2 regions of the Apilactobacillus pseudapinorum genome follow, and region 1 is predicted to be linked to the other one. Evidence: predicted binding sites of a transcription regulator. Region 1 holds the regulator's gene; the other holds the start of a gene.
What was found. The regulator HrcA, encoded in region 1, represses chaperone genes, less so after heat shock. The targets are predictions, from matches to a motif close to TTAGCACTCNNNNNNNNNGAGTGCTAA.

Region 1 (9,300 bases):
GGTCAAAACGCTAGATTAGCTGCTAAGTTAACTGGATACAAGATTGATATTAAATCAGAATCTGAAGCAGATGGTGTAGAAGAATATGCTACAGATGATGATGAAGGAATTGATAACGACTAATTATCAGCTTAAGGAGTGATGGTTCAATGAGAACAAGAAAAATTCCAATGAGAAAAGATGTTGTCACCGGTGAAATGGCTCCCAAAAAAGATTTAGTTAGAATCGTTAAAGATAAAGAAGATAACGTTTCTATTGATGAAACTGGTAAAAAATCAGGTAGAGGAGCATATGTATCAATTGATGTAAAAGTAGCTGAAAAGGCTAAGGCTTCTAAGAAACTAAACGAAGTTTTCTCAGTTAATCTAAGCGATGACTTTTACGATGAATTAATTGCATACGTTGATCATAAACAAGCCAGAAAAGAACTTTTTGAAAATGACAAATAAAGAGCAAATTTTAAACTTTATTGGTATCGCAAAACGTGCTGGTAAGATTACCACTGGTGAAGACATATTGCTTAACGCAATAAAAAAGAATAAAATTAAATTTCTGATTATCGCTACTGACTCTGGAAAAGCCAGCTTGAAGAAATTTACAGATAAGGCTAATTCATATAACATTCCAACCAATCAAATGTTTACTAAGGTAGACATAAGCGATGCAATTGGAATTCCTCGAACCATAATCGGAATTGCGGATAATGGATTTGCCAAACGTTTGAAGGAAATGACAAATAATTGTAAAGGAACGTGATGGTATGGGTAAGAAAAGAATTTACGAATTATCTAAAGAGATAAATGTAGCTAGTAAGACAATAATTGATGAAGCAAAAAAGAAGGGATATGATGTTAAAAATCATATGTCCGGATTAACAGCGGATGAAGAAAAAGCTATTCGTGATCATTTTGCTTCAAAAAATAAGCCGGCTAAGAGTGACAAAGCCACAAACACTAAACATGCTAACAATAATTCTAAGAAACCTGCCGAAAAGCCACGTAAGACTTTAAATCAAAATAATAATGATAAGGCAAGACAATCTATGAACAATAACAATACAAATAGTACAAGAAACACTAGTAACACAAACAACACAAACAATAATTCATCTTCCGACTTTAAAAAAGGTAAGAAGAATAAGAAGAAGTTTAATAAGAAGAACAACCGTGGAAACAACAAGTTTGCAGGGATGTACACTAAGAACCAACGTATTAGACAAAACAACAAGAATAAGAAAGCTCCAGAAAGAAAAGAACGTCCATTACCAGAAACTTTAGTTTACAGTGTTGGTATGAATGCTCAAGAAATTGGAAAGCTTATTCATAGAGAACCTGCTGAAATTGTTAAGAAATTATTCCTATTAGGAATTATGGTTAACCAAAATGTATCTCTAGATAAGGATACAATTGAACTATTAGCTGAAGACTACGGTATGAAAGCTGAAGAAAAAGTTGAAGTTAACGTTTCTGATATCGATAAAATTTTTGATGAAGAAGCAGAAAATACTGATTACTTAGAAGATCGTGCACCAGTAGTTACTATCATGGGTCACGTTGACCATGGTAAGACTACGTTGCTTGATTACTTGAGAAACTCACACATCACAGCTGGTGAAGCTGGTGGAATTACACAAGCTATTGGTGCCTACCAATTAAAGAGAAATGGTAAAACTATTACATTCTTAGATACACCAGGACATGCTGCATTTACTGCAATGCGTGCTCGTGGTGCTGATATCACTGATATTACCATTTTAGTTGTTGCTGCTGATGATGGTGTTATGCCACAAACAATCGAAGCTATCGATCATGCTAAGGCTGCCAAGACACCAATTATTGTTGCAATCAACAAGATTGATAAACCGGGTGCTAACCCTAACCATGTTATTGAACAATTAGCTAGTTATGAACTTATCCCAGAAGACTGGGGTGGTGACACTATCTTCGTTCAACTATCTGCTAAGATGGGAACTAACGTGGACGAATTACTAGATATGATTCTTCTAGAATCAGACGTTATGGAACTAAAGGCTAACCCTAAGCAACATGCTGCAGGTTCTGTAATTGAAGCTAGACTTGACCGTGGTCGTGGACCAGTTGCTACTTTATTAGTTCAACAAGGAACAATGCACGTTGGTGATCCAATTGTTGTTGGTGACACTTTCGGTAGAGTTAGAACTATGACTAATGAATTAGGTGAAGACCTTGAAGTTGCAACTCCATCTACACCAATTGAAATTACTGGTTTAAATGATGTTCCTGAAGCCGGAGACCGTTTTGTTGTCTTTGATGATGAAAAAACAGCTCGTGCTGCCGGTGAAGAAAGAGCTAAAGAAGCTCAAATGGAAGAACGTAAGAAGAACAATAGTGTTACTCTAGATAACTTATTCGAATCTCTAAAAGAAGGAGAAATGAAAGAAGTAGAAGTTATCATTAAAGCTGATGTTCAAGGTTCAGTTGAAGCTTTAGCATCAAGTTTACAAAAGATTGATGTTGAAGGCGTTAGAGTTAACATCGTTCACAGTTCTGTTGGTGCGATTAATGAAAGTGATATTGCGTTAGCTCAGGCAAGTAATGCGATTATCGTTGGATTTAACGTTCGTGCAACTCCACAAGCAAAGGCACAAGCTGAAACTGATAATGTTGATATTCGTTTACATCAAGTTATCTATGATGCAATTGACGAAGTTGAATCAGCAATGAAGGGTATGCTTGCTCCTAAGTTTGAAGAACACATTACTGGTGAAGTTGAAATTAGACAACTATACAAAGCTTCTAAAGTTGGTACTATTGCCGGTGGAATGGTTACCAGTGGTGTAATCAAACGTGATAGTAAGATTAGATTGATTCGTGATAACGTTGTTATCTACAACGGTGAACTTAATAGTTTGAAGCGTTTCAAGGATGATGCTAAAGAAGTTAAACAAGGTTTCGAATGTGGATTTACAATTGAAAACTACAATGATCTTAAAGAAGGAGACGTTGTAGAAGCATACGAAATGAAGGAAGTTCCTGCTAAGTAAAGGAGTGAATGAATATGTCTCAATACAGAGTTGGAAGACTTGAACAAGAAATTCAAAAAGAAGTAAATGATATTTTACTAAAACGAGTTAGAGATCCACGTGTTCAAGGGGTAACTATTACTGGGGTAGATGTTACTGGTGATTTACAACAAGCAACCATCTATTACAGCACATTATCAGATAATGGTGATGAAGAAGAAGTTACTCAAAAAGGACTAGATAAAGCTACATCTTTAATTAGAGGTGAACTTGGTTCTCGCTTGAGTATTTATCGTACTCCTGAATTAGTTTTCAAATTAGATAGCTCCATTCAATATGGAAGCAAGATTGATCAATTAATCAATCAACTAAAGAAACAAGAAAAATAATAAAAAGGCCTGCAATTGTTTGCAGGCTTTTTTGATGGAAAAATAAAGTGTTCAATTATGCTATAATTTACGTTAAATAGTAATCAAGGAGCGAATAATTATGGATGGAATTATCCCATTATATAAAGAAAAAGGAATGACTAGTTTTGCATGTGTTAGTCAATTACGTGGCATTCTTAAAATGAAAAGAATTGGTCATAGTGGGACCTTAGATCCTAATGTTGAAGGAGTCTTACCCATTTGTTTGGGAAAAGCAACTAAATTAGTTGATTACTTAATGAATTCTGGAAAAATATATCAAGGCAGTATTACTTTAGGATTTGATACCACTACAGAAGACTTAGATGGCGAAGTGGTTAGCACTAAAGATGTTGAAAAACCGTTATCCAATGATCAGATTGATGAATTGTTGAAAAGTTTCGTATCAGAAGACTTAATACAAATTCCGCCAATGTATTCAGCCGTTAAAGTGAACGGGAAAAGACTTTATGAATACGCAAGAAATGGTGAAACGGTTGAACGACCAGAGAGACATGTTCAAATTCACTACTTTAAACAAACTAAAGCAAGCGTATATGACGAAGAAAAAAAGCAACAAACTATTTTCTTTGAAGTTGGCTGTGGAAAAGGAACATATGTAAGAACATTAGCCGTTGATTTTGGTAAGAAAATAAACATGCCTGCCGTAATGTCTAGTTTAACTAGAATTAAAAGCGGTGGCTTCAATATCGATGAGACCTTCAAACTGGACGATATTAGAGCTGCCGTAGAAAATGATAAAATTGATGAAATTGTGAAATCAATTGATTCTGCTTTATCTGATTTTAAACATTTGGAATTAAATGATACACAATGGGAAACTGTTAAAAATGGGGGCTTTTTATCACTGAATGTTATTGATACAAAAGATAATAAATGTGTGTTAACTTATAAACATGCCGTTAAGGCTATTTATTATTATGACGAAAACAAACAGGTATATAAGCCTGAAAAAATGTTTAGTAATCAATAAGTTTAGAAGGTTTAAAATATGAAAATTATCAATATACATCACCCGATAAAAGCATCATTTGAACAAAAAGAAAAAATCATACTAGCAATGGGATACTTTGATGGTATTCATAAGGGACACCAAAAGGTAATAAATCAAGCTAAAACAATTGCTGATGAAAAGGGGATGCCCTTAGGGGTTCTGACATATGACCATAAACCAGCAGTTGTATATGATCAATTATCACCACATGATAAAAGAGACATCATTCTACAAAAAAATAAATTTAAAGAGTTAGAAAAGTTAGGCGTTGATATTGTTTTTGAAGTGAACTATAGTTTTAACTTTCAAAACCAATCACCACAAGAATTCGTTGATAATTATCTAATTAGGTTTAACGTTGACACAGTTGTTGCAGGAACAGACCATACATATGGTGCTAAAGACGCAACAATGGACCTATTACCTAAGTACTCATCTGGAAGATTCGATGTCGTATCAGTTGACCTAGCAGATTACCATCTGGCTAAAATTAGTTCCACTAGAATCAGAAGAAATTTAGATCAAGGACACATTGATACTGTTAATATGCTACTGGGAAGACCTTTTAGAACCAACGGAACCGTTGTCCATGGATTCGCCAGGGGGAGAGAATTAGGTTATCCAACAGCTAACATCGACCATGATGAATTACAATGGTTGCCCATAATTGGTGTTTATATTGTTGATGTTTGGATTGGTGATGAAAAACATCACGGAATGGCATCAATTGGAAGAAATGTTACTTTTGGAGACAAAAATCCAATTACAGTTGAAATAAACATTTTAGACTTTAATGACAACATTTATGGTGAAGTCTTAGAGATTGATTGGTTACATCGTCTTCGTGGCGAAGTTAAATTTGAAGGTGTTGAAAAGCTGATAGAACAGCTTAAATCCGACGAACAAATGACGAGAGAATATTTTAAAAAGTAGTGGCCGTTTTTCTTGACCAATTTTGATGTATCTGATATATTATAAATTGTGGTTAGCACTTAAAGTATTTGACTGCTAAAGGTGCTAATCGATAAGGAGTGATCTGGTATGCTAACTGAAAGAGAAAAAATGATTTTAAAAGTAATCGTTAATGATTACACTAAGTCAGGAGTTCCAGTAGGTTCGAAGGCATTATCCAGTCAACTACCAATTCATGTTAGTTCTGCGACCGTCAGAAATGAAATGGCTTTTTTAGAAGAGATTGGATTAATTACAAAAAACCATTCATCATCTGGTAGAATTCCATCAATAGAGGGTTATCGCTATTATGTTGATAATCTTTTGAATCCTAATCCTATTGATAATAACGATATGATGCTAATTCAGAATTCGTTATCAGGAAGCTTTAGGCAAATTGATGAAATCGTTAAGCAATCTGCTTACATACTATCAAACTTAACGAATTATACGGCGTTAACCTTGAAGCCGGAACAAGAAACGGTCCCTATTTTGGGCAGTTTTAGACTTGTTCCACTAGGAAATCATCAAGTAATGGCAATTTTAATTACGAGTAATGATGAAGTCGTTAATCAAGTTTTCCATATTTCTGGAGACATTAGTGGAGATAGATTGGAAGCAGTTGTTAGAATGATTAATGATAAATTAGCTGGAAAACCACTTGATGAAGTGGTCATCAAACTAAAAGAGGAAATCGTTCCAGAAATCCTTAAGTATGTTAGTGATCCAGATAATTTAGTTCAAACACTAGATGATGTTTTGGCTGAAGCTTCTACTAACCAATTTTACATTGGCGGAGAACTGAACTTATTGAGTTTTACTGATAATAATGACGTCAGTTATTTGAAGCCAATTTATTCTTTACTGAATGATAAAGATGATGCATCCAAGTTCATTAAGAGCTCTGACAATTCTGTATCAGTTAAAATTGGTCCGGAATTGAGTAATGAGTTGTTGAAGGATTACAGTATCATCACTGGTTCTTATGATGTAGGACCATATGGTAAAGGTGTTATAGCTGTTTTAGGTCCTACCAGGATGCCATATTCAAGAGTGATTGGTATTGTGGATGGATTTAGAAATGAGTTATCAAAAAAACTGAGAAATTATTATGATAAATATAATCAGTAAAAGGAGGCTTTCACTTGGCAAGTAAGAAGGATGATGAAAAAGACCTAAAAGAAGCTACTGATAAAAAAGAAAAAGTAGCTAATGATAAGGGCACTAAGAAAGAAAAAGCGAAAAAGGACGCTAAAAATCCTTTAGAAGAAAAAGTTAAAGAACTTCAAGCACAAGTTGATGATTTCTCTGACAAGTACCTTCGCGCTGAAGCAGAAATGCAAAATATGCAAACACGCTTTAAAAGGGAAAGAGCAGATATTTATAAATATGATGGTCAAAAATTAGCCACTAGTGTTTTACCAGTAATGGATAATTTAGATCGAGCTCTTCAAGTTGAAGTTTCAGATGAAAACGGAAAACAATTAAAGCAAGGTGTTGAACTTGTTTTAAAACATTTTAATAAGGCTTTATCCGAAAACGGAATTGAAGAAATTGATGTTTTAAATAAGAAGTTTGATCCAAATGAATGTCAAGCTGTACAAACTGTTCCAGCAGATGATGACCATCCTGCTGACACAGTTGTTGAAATTTTACAAAAAGGCTACAAATTAGCTGATAGAGTTATCAGACCATGTATGGTTGTTGTAGCACAATAATAAATTTGATAATAAGGGGATAATAAATTATGGCAAGTAATAAAATTATCGGTATCGATTTAGGTACCACTAACTCAGCTGTTGCTGTACTAGAAGGTAAAGAACCAAAAATCATTACTAATCCTGAAGGTGCAAGAACTACACCATCTGTAGTTGCATTTAAAGATGGCGAACCACAAGTTGGTGAAGTAGCTAAGCGCCAAATGATCACTAACCCAAACACAATCGCTTCAATTAAGAGTCACATGGGTGAAGAAAGTTACACTGTTGATGTTGATGGTAAGAAATACACACCACAACAAATTTCAGCTATGATCCTACAATACATCAAGGGATTTGCTGAAGACTATCTTGGAGATACAGTTAGTGAAGCAGTTATTACTGTTCCTGCATACTTCAATGATTCACAAAGACAAGCTACTAAAGATGCTGGTAAGATTGCCGGTCTTGATGTAAAACGTATCATTAACGAACCAACTGCTGCTGCATTAGCATATGGTCTAGACAAACAAGACAAAGACGAAAAGGTTTTAGTATATGACCTTGGTGGTGGTACTTTTGATGTTTCTGTTCTTGAATTAGGTGATGGTGTATTCCAAGTACTTTCAACTAATGGTGATACTCACCTTGGTGGTGATGATTTCGATAAGAGAATCATGGACTACTTAGTTGAACAATTTAAGAACGAAAACGGAATTGACTTATCACAAGACAAGATGGCTTTACAACGTCTAAAGGACGCTGCTGAAAAAGCTAAGAAAGACCTATCAGGTGTTTCAGAAACTGAAATCAGTCTTCCATTTATCGCTTCTGGTGACAATGGTCCACTTCACTTAGAAACAAGCCTATCACGTGCTAAGTTTAATGAATTAACTTCTGACTTAGTTGATAAGACTAAAGTTGCTTTTGACAATGCCCTAAAAGATGCCGGATTAAGCACTTCAGACATTGATGAAGTTATCCTAAATGGTGGTTCAACTCGTATTCCAGCTGTTCAAGAAGCTGTTAAGAACTGGACTGGAAAAGAACCAAACCACTCAATCAATCCTGATGAAGCCGTTGCACTTGGTGCTGCCGTTCAAGGTGGTGTGCTAACTGGTGATGTTAAGGATGTTGTTCTATTGGATGTTACTCCACTATCATTAGGTATTGAAACTATGGGTGGTGTATTCACTAAGTTAATCGATAGAAATACAACTATTCCAACTTCAAAATCACAAGTATTCTCAACTGCTGCTGATAACCAACCAGCTGTTGACATCCATGTTCTTCAAGGTGAACGTCCAATGGCTGCTGATAACAAGACATTAGGTCAATTCCAATTGACTGATATTCCTGCAGCACCTCGTGGAATTCCTCAAATCGAAGTTAAGTTTGATATTGATAAGAATGGTATCGTAAATGTTTCTGCTAAGGATAAAGGTACTGGTAAGGAACAAAAGATTACCATCAAAGATTCAAACGGTCTTTCAGATGATGAAATCCAACGTATGATGGATGAAGCAAAGAAGAATGAAGAAGAAGACAAGAAACGTAAAGAAGAAGTAGATCTAAAGAACGAAGTAGATCAATTAATCTTCCAAACTGATAAGACTCTAAAGGATGTTGAAGGTAAGGTTTCTGAAGATGAAATCAAGAAGGCTAAAGAAGCTGAAGATGCATTGAAGAAAGCTAAAGACGACAACAACTTAGAAGAAATGAAGGCTAAGAAAGACGACTTGAGCCAACAAGTACAAGCACTTGCTGTTAAGTTATACCAACAAGAACAAGCTCAAGGCGGCGACCAAGCTGCATCAGCTGACTCATCAGATGCTAAGGGTAAAGACGACAACACAGTTGACGGCGATTTCCACGAAGTTAACGATGACGACAAAAAATAATAAATAATTATTCAATAAAAGGTCAAAGTCTGACTGATGGGCTTTGGCCTTTTATTGCAAAAAATATTAATGGGGGATAACAATGGCTGATAAAGATTATTATTCAATATTAGGAATATCAAAAGATGCCAGTCAAGACGAAATCAAACGAGCATATCGTAAAATGTCTAAAAAGTATCATCCCGACATCAATAAAGAACCTGGTGCCGAAAAAAGATTTAAAGAAATAAACGAAGCATATGAAGTGCTAAGTGATGATCAAAAACGTCAAAACTACGACCAATTTGGTTCAGCAGAAGGTCCTGCTGGAGGATTTGGTGGCGGTGCT
Region 2 (9,300 bases), on a different contig from region 1:
AGTTTACTGAAGTTTATCGAGGAACCTACTGGCAATGTCGTATCCTTCCTACTAACTACAAATCGTAATTTAATATTGCCTACAATTATTTCTAGAACACAGGTCGTAGAGTTGAATCCGTTGAGTCGAAGTGACTTTGAAGGCGAATTAGCAAAGTTATCTATGTCACCTAGTCAATTTAAACTAATTAGTCGCTTAACCAACCGAATTTCAACGGTGCAAGAATGGCAGGAAGACGAATGGTTAGCACATAGTATTTCTGCAGTTAGTCATTGGTTTAATTTGATTGTTGAGAATGATATTACAGCTTTTGCAGCAATTAAATCCAACGTAATGTCATTGGCAAGTGATAATAGTAAAAAACAAGTGATCATTAATATGTTATTATCTATTTTTGAAGATGTTTTGGATGCTAAATTTACTAGTGAAGATAGTTTTAATTTTCCAAAGCAAGCTTATAGCATTCAGAAATTAGCTGATCATGTTAATAAATCACAGTTAATTCAGATTTTAGAAGAATTGTTAAATTGTAATAAACTGATGGCAGTTAACGTTAGTTATCAAAATATTTTAGAAGCAACCACATTAAAAATAATGCGAATATTAAATGGTTAATTGGGGTGAATTTGTTTGGATAAAAGAGAAATTTATGATGGCTTAAAGAATATGGAAACACAAACTCAATTAATGTTAGATAAATTTACTGAATTACGAGAAGCATTAACTGAAGTAATGGAAGAAAATGCTGAACTTAGAATCGAAAATCAACATCTGCGTGAGTTCATTGATGAACAAAAACCTAATGATGTTGAATCAGACTCAAATAGTAGTAGTTCAAATCGTCTATCCAATTCTAGAAAGAATTTAGAAAATCTATTTAATGAAGGTTTTCATGTATGTACCGAATTTTATGGAACTCATCGAGGAGATAGCGAAAGCTGCATTTTCTGTAACGAAATTTTAAACCGATAGTATGGAGGTATCTCAGTGCAAGAACAACATAGTTTTACTGCCAATCAAAATCAAGGTAGTTTATATTTAGTTCCAACACCAATTGGAAATTTAGAAGATATGACCTTTAGGGCAATTAAGGCTTTAAAAGAAGTTGATTTAATTGCTGCTGAGAATCCTAGTCATACACAACAATTACTAAATCATTTTGAAATTGATACTAAAAAAATTAGTTTTAGAGAAGATAATAAAGATTATCGGATCGATGAGATAATTAGTGATTTACAATCTGGATTAAATGTTGCGCAAGTCAGTGATGCAGGGATGCCATCCATTAGCGACCCTGGTCAAGAATTGGTTAAGGCGTGCGTTGAACAACATATTAATGTAATTCCATTGCCAGGAGCTAATGCTGGAATCACAGCTTTAATCGCCTCTGGTTTAATGCCACAACCATTTTATTTCTTTGGTTTTTTAAATCGTAAGAACAGTGATCAGTTAGCGGAGCTTGAGGAATTAAATAAACATACAGAAACTTTAATTTTTTACGAAGCACCTCATCGTTTGAATAAAACATTGAAGAATATGCAAAAAGTTTTTGGTGAAAATCGCCAAGCGGTACTATGTCGCGAATTGACTAAGAAATTCGAAGAATTTGATCGCGGTAGTTTAAGCGAACTAATTCAATGGACTGAAGATAATCAAGTCCGTGGTGAATTTGTTGTCATCGTTGATGGAAATGATAAAGCCAATGAACAAGCTGATGAAGAAGATGAACTAGCTGGTTTATCAATTAAAGAACAGGTTGATTATTTCATTTCTGATGGGATGAAAACCAATGCAGCCATCAAAGAAGTAGCCAAACTACATCAAGTTAAAAAACAAGAAATTTATAATATTTACCATGAAATATAGGGGTGTAGACGAACATGGAACCAACAGTTTTTAGCGAAAAACATCGAGTTACATATTATGAAGCTGACTTTACCAGAAGAATGACAATCGCAATGATGCTAGATGTGATTATCTTAGCTTCTGAAGATCATAGTGATGAATTAGGGGTTGGTGCTGAATTTGTACGTCAATTTGGTGTAACCTGGGTAGTTATTCAATACGATGTGCATATTAATAGAATGCCAACAGTTGATGAAGTGATTACCATTAACACTAAATCTAAGTCATATAACAAATACTTTGCCTATCGTGAATTTACTATCACGGATGAAAAAGGTAATGAATTAATGAATATGACTGGATTATGGGCAGCGATGAATTATAAGGAACGTAAGATTGCTTCAATTCCAAAGGAAACTGTTGAACCATTTGGAGCTGAAAAAGTAAATCAAGTTCCAAAAATGCCAAAACCTAAGAAAATTGATTTTGATGAAGCTGATAAACAAACATTCACAGTTAGATATACCGATATCGATTCTAACCAACATGTTAACAACGCTCATTACATGGATTGGATGGTCAACGTATTACCAGCTGAATTTTTAACTAATCACACACCAACAGGCTTCTTATTAAGATATGAAAATGAAGTTAAGTATGGTTCTAATGTTGATAGTTATTACAACATGGACAAATTAGAAGATGGAACGATTATGACCAGACATGAAATTATGAGTGGTGATAGTCATTCAGCAATTGCTAACATTACTTGGCGAGAAAATTAATAAATATTGATAGGTGACTTCTTTTTTTACTATGGAGTCACCTATTTTTTTGTTATAATTTACCATAGAATTATTCGAACACTATAAAAGTTATTGGGGAGACGAAAAAACGGATGAAAGTATTGGCTTTAGACACATCCAATAAACAATTAACCGTTGCGATATTAGATGATGATCAAATTTTAGCAACTGAAACAACTACCGTTCATCAAAAACATGCGGAATATTTATTACCAATTATTGATGAATTAGTACGAAAGACAGATTTAAAACCAACTGATTTGCAAAGAATCGTGGTGGCAACTGGTCCGGGTTCATATACTGGAATTAGAATTGCGACAGCGACTGCTAAAACTTTAGCATTTACACTTGGTATTGAATTGGTAGGAGTTTCTAGTTTGGAAACTTTGGCGTTAAACGTCTCCGAAAAAGAAAGTCTGGTTATGCCAGTTTTTGATGCCAGAAATAACAATGTATTCACAGGTCTTTACGAAATCAAAGATGATGGAGTTACGACAGTACTAGCAGATCGTCATACTGATTTTGATAAATGGTTAGATCAAATTGATAATGCTGGTAAGAATGTATATGCGATTGGTGCAGATGCAAAGAACTTTGAAGAAGCGCTTACCAATAAATTTGGTGATCAATTAGTTTTCATGAATAGCTTTGATAATTTGCCTCAAGCAGCTAGACTGGGATTATACGGTCAAACTAAAGAACCTGTTAAAGATATTCATTCATTCGTTCCAAATTATTTAAGACTTACAAAAGCGGAATTAGATTGGCGAGAAAAACATCCGGGGGAAGAAGTTACTTCATATGTTGAAAAAGTTGATTAATTGGTATCAGACAAAGTTCATGAATACCAAAGGATTATTAAAAAAAGAACACTTGAATATTAAAAATCATATTGTTGATATTAATGGCGATAAATTTTATTTAGCCAAAGCGATGGTGACTGATATCCCAGAAATGGTTGGCATTGAAAGGGATGTCTATGATGGTGTCGCTCCTTGGACAGAAGAAGCATTCATTCCGGAATTAAAACCACGTTTAGATCGATTCTATTTATTATTACGTCAAAATGATCAATTAGTAGCTTTTATTGGTAGTTCCTTAAATGATAAAAAGCTAGATTGTCATATTTCTAATGTAGCCGTTGAACCAGAGTTTCAAGACCGTGGATTGGGGTACTTCTTAGTTGCTAAGATAATTAAAAAAGCGCGTCAATTAAACTACAAAACAGTCTCACTTGAAGTTCGCGTAAGCAACGTTAAAGCGCAAAGATTGTATTTGGATTTAGGTTTTAAAAAGATGGGTGTTAAAGAAAATTATTATGACGGTGATCACGAAGACGCTGTTGATATGGTATTAGATTTAAGTTTATACGAAACAATTCCTAATAATTATGGAATGTAAAAGAAATGAGGTCTTTTTGTGCAACCACATATAATTATGTCATTTGAATCTAGTTGTGATGAAACTAGTGTTGCAATTATTGAAGATGGTGAAAAAATATTATCAAACGTTGTTGCAACGCAAATTAATAGTCATAAGCGATTTGGTGGAGTTGTGCCTGAAGTGGCCAGTCGTCATCATATTGAGGAAATCACAATCTGTGTTGAAGATGCAATGAAACAAGCAGATGTTACCTATGATGATATTGATGCAATTGCGGTGACATATGGTCCAGGATTAGTTGGAGCATTATTAATTGGAGTAACTGCTGCCAAGACAATTGCTTGGGCTCATGATATTCCATTGGTTCCAGTTAACCATATTGCGGGACATATTTTAGCCAGTCGCTTCGTGACAAAAATTAACTACCCAGCATTAGCACTAGTTGTTTCTGGTGGTCATACTGAACTTGTCTTGATGCAAGAAGAAGGCGACTTTAAGATTATTGGAGAAACTAGGGATGATGCTGCTGGTGAAGCTTATGATAAAGTAGGACGAGTATTAGGTATTAATTATCCTGCTGGTCCCAAAGTCGATGAAATGGCTGCCAAGGGAAAAGATACATTTAATTTCCCTCGAGCAATGGAAAAAGAAGATAACTTCGATTTTAGTTTTAGTGGATTAAAGAGTGCATTCTTGAACACTAATCATCACGCTGAACAAATTGGTGAAACGCTAGATCAAAATGATTTAGCTGCTAGTTTCCAAAGTGCAGTTGTAGATGTTTTAGTCGATAAGACTAAGAAAGCGCTACAAGAATATCCAGTTTCTCAATTGATATTGGCAGGAGGAGTTGCAGCTAATAATGGTTTGAGAACTGCATTAGGCAATGCCATTGATCAAATTGATACTACTGAATTAGTAAAGGTACCTAACAAACTTTGTGGTGATAATGCTGCGATGATTGGTGCTGCTGGTTATGTAATGGCAAAGAAAAATATCTTTGCTGGTGTTGATTTAAACGCAGATCCTAGTTTAGAGTTTGACCTATTAGATGAATAAAAAAAGATGAGGCGATTATGCCTCATCTTTTTTATTGCTCTAGTTCAATCATTGCTGCTTCCCATTGAGATTCAATGGATTCGATTGATTGGTTAGTTTCATTCAATTGATTTTGTAGTTCATTCAGTTTTTCAATATCGTTAAGCACATCCGGATTAACCATTTTATTTTCAATGGCTTCCTTATTGGATTGGGCTTCTTCCAATTGACTTTCTAAAGTCTCAACTAATCGTCTTAATTTTCTTTCTTGCTTTTGCGCTTCCTTATTAGCTAGAAAATCTTGTTGATTTTGAGATTTAACGGAAACTTCTTTATGTTCATCTTCAGTTGATTGTTCAGCTTGTTGATGTTGTTGAAGAGCTTCTTTTTCTTCTTTCTTTTCCACATAATAATCATAGTTTCCTAGATATAGTTCGCTACCATCGTTAGATAATTCAACGATTTGTGTTGCTAGTTTATTGATGAAATATCTATCGTGAGAAACGAATAAAATGGTGCCATCAAAATTGATTAATGCGTTTTCCAAGACCTCACGACTATCAATGTCTAAATGGTTGGTCGGTTCATCTAAGATTAAAAAGTTATCGTGGTTCATCGCTAACTTAGTTAAGACTAATCTAGCTTTTTCACCACCGGAAAGGTTACCGACGATTTTTTCAACATCGTTACCAGAGAACAAGAAACTGCCTAAAATAGAACGAATTCTTTGTTCAGGATAGGTAGGATAATCGTCCCAAATTTCATTTAAGACAGTTTTATTAGAACTTAAATTATCTAGATGTTGATCATAGTATCCTACTTGAACACCGGTACCACGGTTTATTTCACCATCGATTAGTGGCAATTTGTCCATAATGGTTTTTAGCAGTGTCGATTTTCCCACACCGTTAGGACCAATTAAAGCCATTGCTTGATTTCTTTTAACGTCTAAATTTATGTTTGATGAAAGAATATGATGATCATATCCAATCGAAGCATCATTAACTTTTAAGACGACATTACCACTTTGCTTTTCAGGAGTGAAAGTTAGTTTAGCACTTTTATCGTCTCTGACAGGGGCGCTAATTTTATCCATCTTTTCTAACTGACTTCTCCTGGATTGAGCACGTTTAGTGGTTGATGCACGAACGATATTTTTATCAACGAAATCCTGCATTTCTTTGATTTTCTTTTGTTGTTTTTCATATTCTTTTAGTTGGTGCTGGTAATTTAACTTCTTTTGTTCAACGTAATTCGAATAATTACCGACATAATGAGTCATTTTACCTTGGCTTAAGTCGTAGACTTCGTCGACTATTTTGTCCATGAAGTAACGGTCATGGGAAATGATTAGAAGGGCACCGTGATAAGAGTTCAAGTAGTCTTCTAACCAACTAATTGTTTTAACATCAATGTGGTTAGTAGGTTCATCTAAAATTAGTAAATCTTTTCTTTGTAATAGCAATTTTGCCATTGCTAATTGGGTTTGTTGTCCACCGGATAACTCACTAATTTTATGGTTATATGACTCTTCACCAAAACCAAATCCGTTTAAGACAGCTTTGATTTCAGCTTGATATGAAAAACCATTTTGAGCTGCAAAGTCAGCTTGCATTTGATCATATGTTTTAGTAACTTCAGCTAATTTAGCGGGGTCACTATTAATTGTTGAATCAGCCATTTTAAGTTCATAGTCATGAATTTTATTTTCTAATTCAATTAAGTCCGCAAAGACGCTGGTCATTTCTTCAATAATAGTTAAATCAGATTTCAAACCTGTATTTTGTGCTAAGTAACCAATTGTAATTCCTTTTTTGGTGGTAACTTCACCATCATCGATGATTTCATCGCCTAAAATCATTTTCACTAAGGTTGATTTACCGGCACCGTTACGACCAACTAGTGCTACTTTACTGTTTTCTTCGATGCTTAAATTAACGCTTGTGAAAAGATCTTCGCCACCAAATCGTTTGGTTAATTTATTTGCTTGTAGAATAATCATTTATTTCACCTCCGATATTCCTTGTTTTATCAATAATACTAACTATTTTAGCATAAAAGGAGGATGAATTTGAAACGGAAAGACTTTTTTCAAAAGATGATAATTATTTCACAAACTTTATTTTTATGATAAAATACATAAATGTTACGAAAGATTCGGGAGGGAACAATTTGGACATTAAAATTCCTAGGGCAACAGCGAAAAGATTGCCTATGTATTACCGATACCTAAGCGGTTTACATGATGCCAAAATTAAAAGAATATCATCTAGTACATTTGCCGAAGCAGTTCAAGTTGATTCTGCAACCATTAGAAGAGATTTATCATACTTTGGAGCGTTAGGTAAACGAGGATACGGTTACGAAGTAGATAACTTATTAGACTTCTTCAAGAAGATTTTAAATCAAGACCATTTAACTAATGTTGCTTTAGTGGGGTTAGGTAATTTAGGACAAGCTTTATTACGTTTTAACTTTCACAAAGATAGTAACGTTAGAATTTCAGCAGCATTCGATATTCATGACGACATGATTAATACCGTCCAAAGTGGAGTACCGGTTTATGATGTCCATGATTTACAAGAACAGCTAAGAGATCAACAAATTGAAGTAGTTATCTTTACCGTTCCAGCGACAGTAGTTCAAGAACTATGTGACGAAGCGGTTAAGGGTGGCGCAAAGGGAATTATGAACTTTACTTCAAAGCGTTTATCAGTGCCACAAAACGTTAGAATTCAAAACGTTGATTTAACAAATGAACTTCAAACTTTAATTTACTTCATTGAACATTATGAAGGTGCATAAAAAATGATGACCAAGCGGTCATCATTTTTTTGTTTTATCGATACATAATTCTTGCAACGGGAAATAAAAAATAATATATTATTTATAGACTTTAGCACTTTTATCAAATGAGTGCTAAAAATGATAAAAAGGAATTTATGGGGGCTAGGATAATGTTAAAACCATTAGGCGATCGTGTTATTGTTGAAGCACAAGAAGCTAAAGAAGAAACTGTCGGAGGCATTGTGTTAGCAAATAACGCTAAAGAAAAACCACAAACAGGTGTAGTTGTTGCGGTTGGTAGAGGTCACATTTTACAAACTGGTGAAACGATTAAACCAGAGGTTAAAAAGGGTGACAAAGTTGTATACGATAAGTACGCAGGTACTTCAGTAGATGACGGCGACAAGACTTACCTAGTATTAAAGTCAAACGATATTTTAGCAATCGTTGAATAATTTTATTAATGGGGTGAAAAAATATGGCTAAGGAAGTAAAATTTGCAGAAGATGCAAGACACTCAATGTTAAAAGGTGTCGATAAACTTGCGAACACAGTAAAAACAACATTAGGACCAAAAGGTAGAAACGTTGTTGTTGAACAATCACTAGGAACACCAACTATTACAAATGATGGTGTAACTATTGCCAAATCAATCGAACTACCTGATCATTTCGAAAACATGGGAGCTAAACTAGTTTCAGAAGTAGCATCAAAAACTGATGACATTGCTGGTGACGGTACTACTACTGCAACTGTTTTAACTCAAGCTATCGTGAACGAAGGAATGAAAAACGTTACTGCCGGTGCTAACCCAGTTGGAGTTAGACGTGGGATTGAAAAGGCAACTGAAGTAGCTGTTGAAAAGCTACACAAGATGTCTAACGAAATTAAGAGTAAGAAGGATATCGCACAAATCGCTTCTATTTCTGCTGCTAATCCAGAAGTTGGGGAATTAATTGCCGACGCTATGGAAAAGGTAGGTAACGATGGTGTAATTACCGTGGAAGATTCACGTGGTGTTAACACTACTATGGATGTAGTTGAAGGGATGCAATTTGATCGTGGTTACATGTCACAATACATGGTAACTGATAACGACAAGATGCAAGCAGATTTAGATAACCCATACATCTTAATCACTGACAAGAAGATTAATAACATCCAAGAAATCTTACCAGTATTACAATCAGTTGTTGAACAAGGTCGTTCACTATTAATCATTGCTGATGATATTGGTGGAGAAGCTTTACCAACATTAGTTTTAAACAAGATGCGTGGTACTTTCAACGTAGTTGCGGTTAAAGCTCCTGGCTTCGGTGACCGTCGTAAGGCTCAACTACAAGACATCGCTGTTTTAACTGGTGCTACAGTTATTACTGATGATTTAGGCTTAAACCTAAAGGACGTTACAATTGAACAATTAGGTCAATCAAACAAGGTT

Region 2: the regulator HrcA is predicted to act here: its motif matches at 7,969-7,995, upstream of groES (co-chaperone GroES).

What each region holds. Positions count from the first base shown of each region.
Region 1 is NZ_BAABVU010000010.1:55,499-64,798, forward strand. Features, by position in the region: gene nusA (transcription termination factor NusA) at 1-123, shown strand, start outside; gene rnpM (RNase P modulator RnpM) at 150-449, shown strand; gene ABWU86_RS01055 (L7Ae/L30e/S12e/Gadd45 family ribosomal protein) at 439-756, shown strand; gene infB (translation initiation factor IF-2) at 761-3,022, shown strand; gene rbfA (30S ribosome-binding factor RbfA) at 3,037-3,390, shown strand; gene truB (tRNA pseudouridine(55) synthase TruB) at 3,491-4,402, shown strand; gene ribF (riboflavin biosynthesis protein RibF) at 4,421-5,356, shown strand; gene hrcA (heat-inducible transcriptional repressor HrcA) at 5,465-6,505, shown strand; gene grpE (nucleotide exchange factor GrpE) at 6,520-7,092, shown strand; gene dnaK (molecular chaperone DnaK) at 7,122-8,972, shown strand; gene dnaJ (molecular chaperone DnaJ) at 9,055-9,300, shown strand, end outside.
Region 2 is NZ_BAABVU010000013.1:22,275-31,574, forward strand. Features, by position in the region: gene ABWU86_RS02865 (DNA polymerase III subunit delta' C-terminal domain-containing protein) at 1-615, shown strand, start outside; gene ABWU86_RS02870 (DNA replication initiation control protein YabA) at 631-972, shown strand; gene rsmI (16S rRNA (cytidine(1402)-2'-O)-methyltransferase) at 988-1,866, shown strand; gene ABWU86_RS02880 (acyl-[acyl-carrier-protein] thioesterase) at 1,881-2,630, shown strand; gene tsaB (tRNA (adenosine(37)-N6)-threonylcarbamoyltransferase complex dimerization subunit type 1 TsaB) at 2,744-3,472, shown strand; gene rimI (ribosomal protein S18-alanine N-acetyltransferase) at 3,453-4,052, shown strand; gene tsaD (tRNA (adenosine(37)-N6)-threonylcarbamoyltransferase complex transferase subunit TsaD) at 4,089-5,093, shown strand; gene abc-f (ribosomal protection-like ABC-F family protein) at 5,125-7,074, opposite strand; gene ABWU86_RS02905 (redox-sensing transcriptional repressor Rex) at 7,245-7,877, shown strand; gene groES (co-chaperone GroES) at 8,030-8,314, shown strand; partial or broken gene groL (chaperonin GroEL) at 8,338-9,300, shown strand, end outside.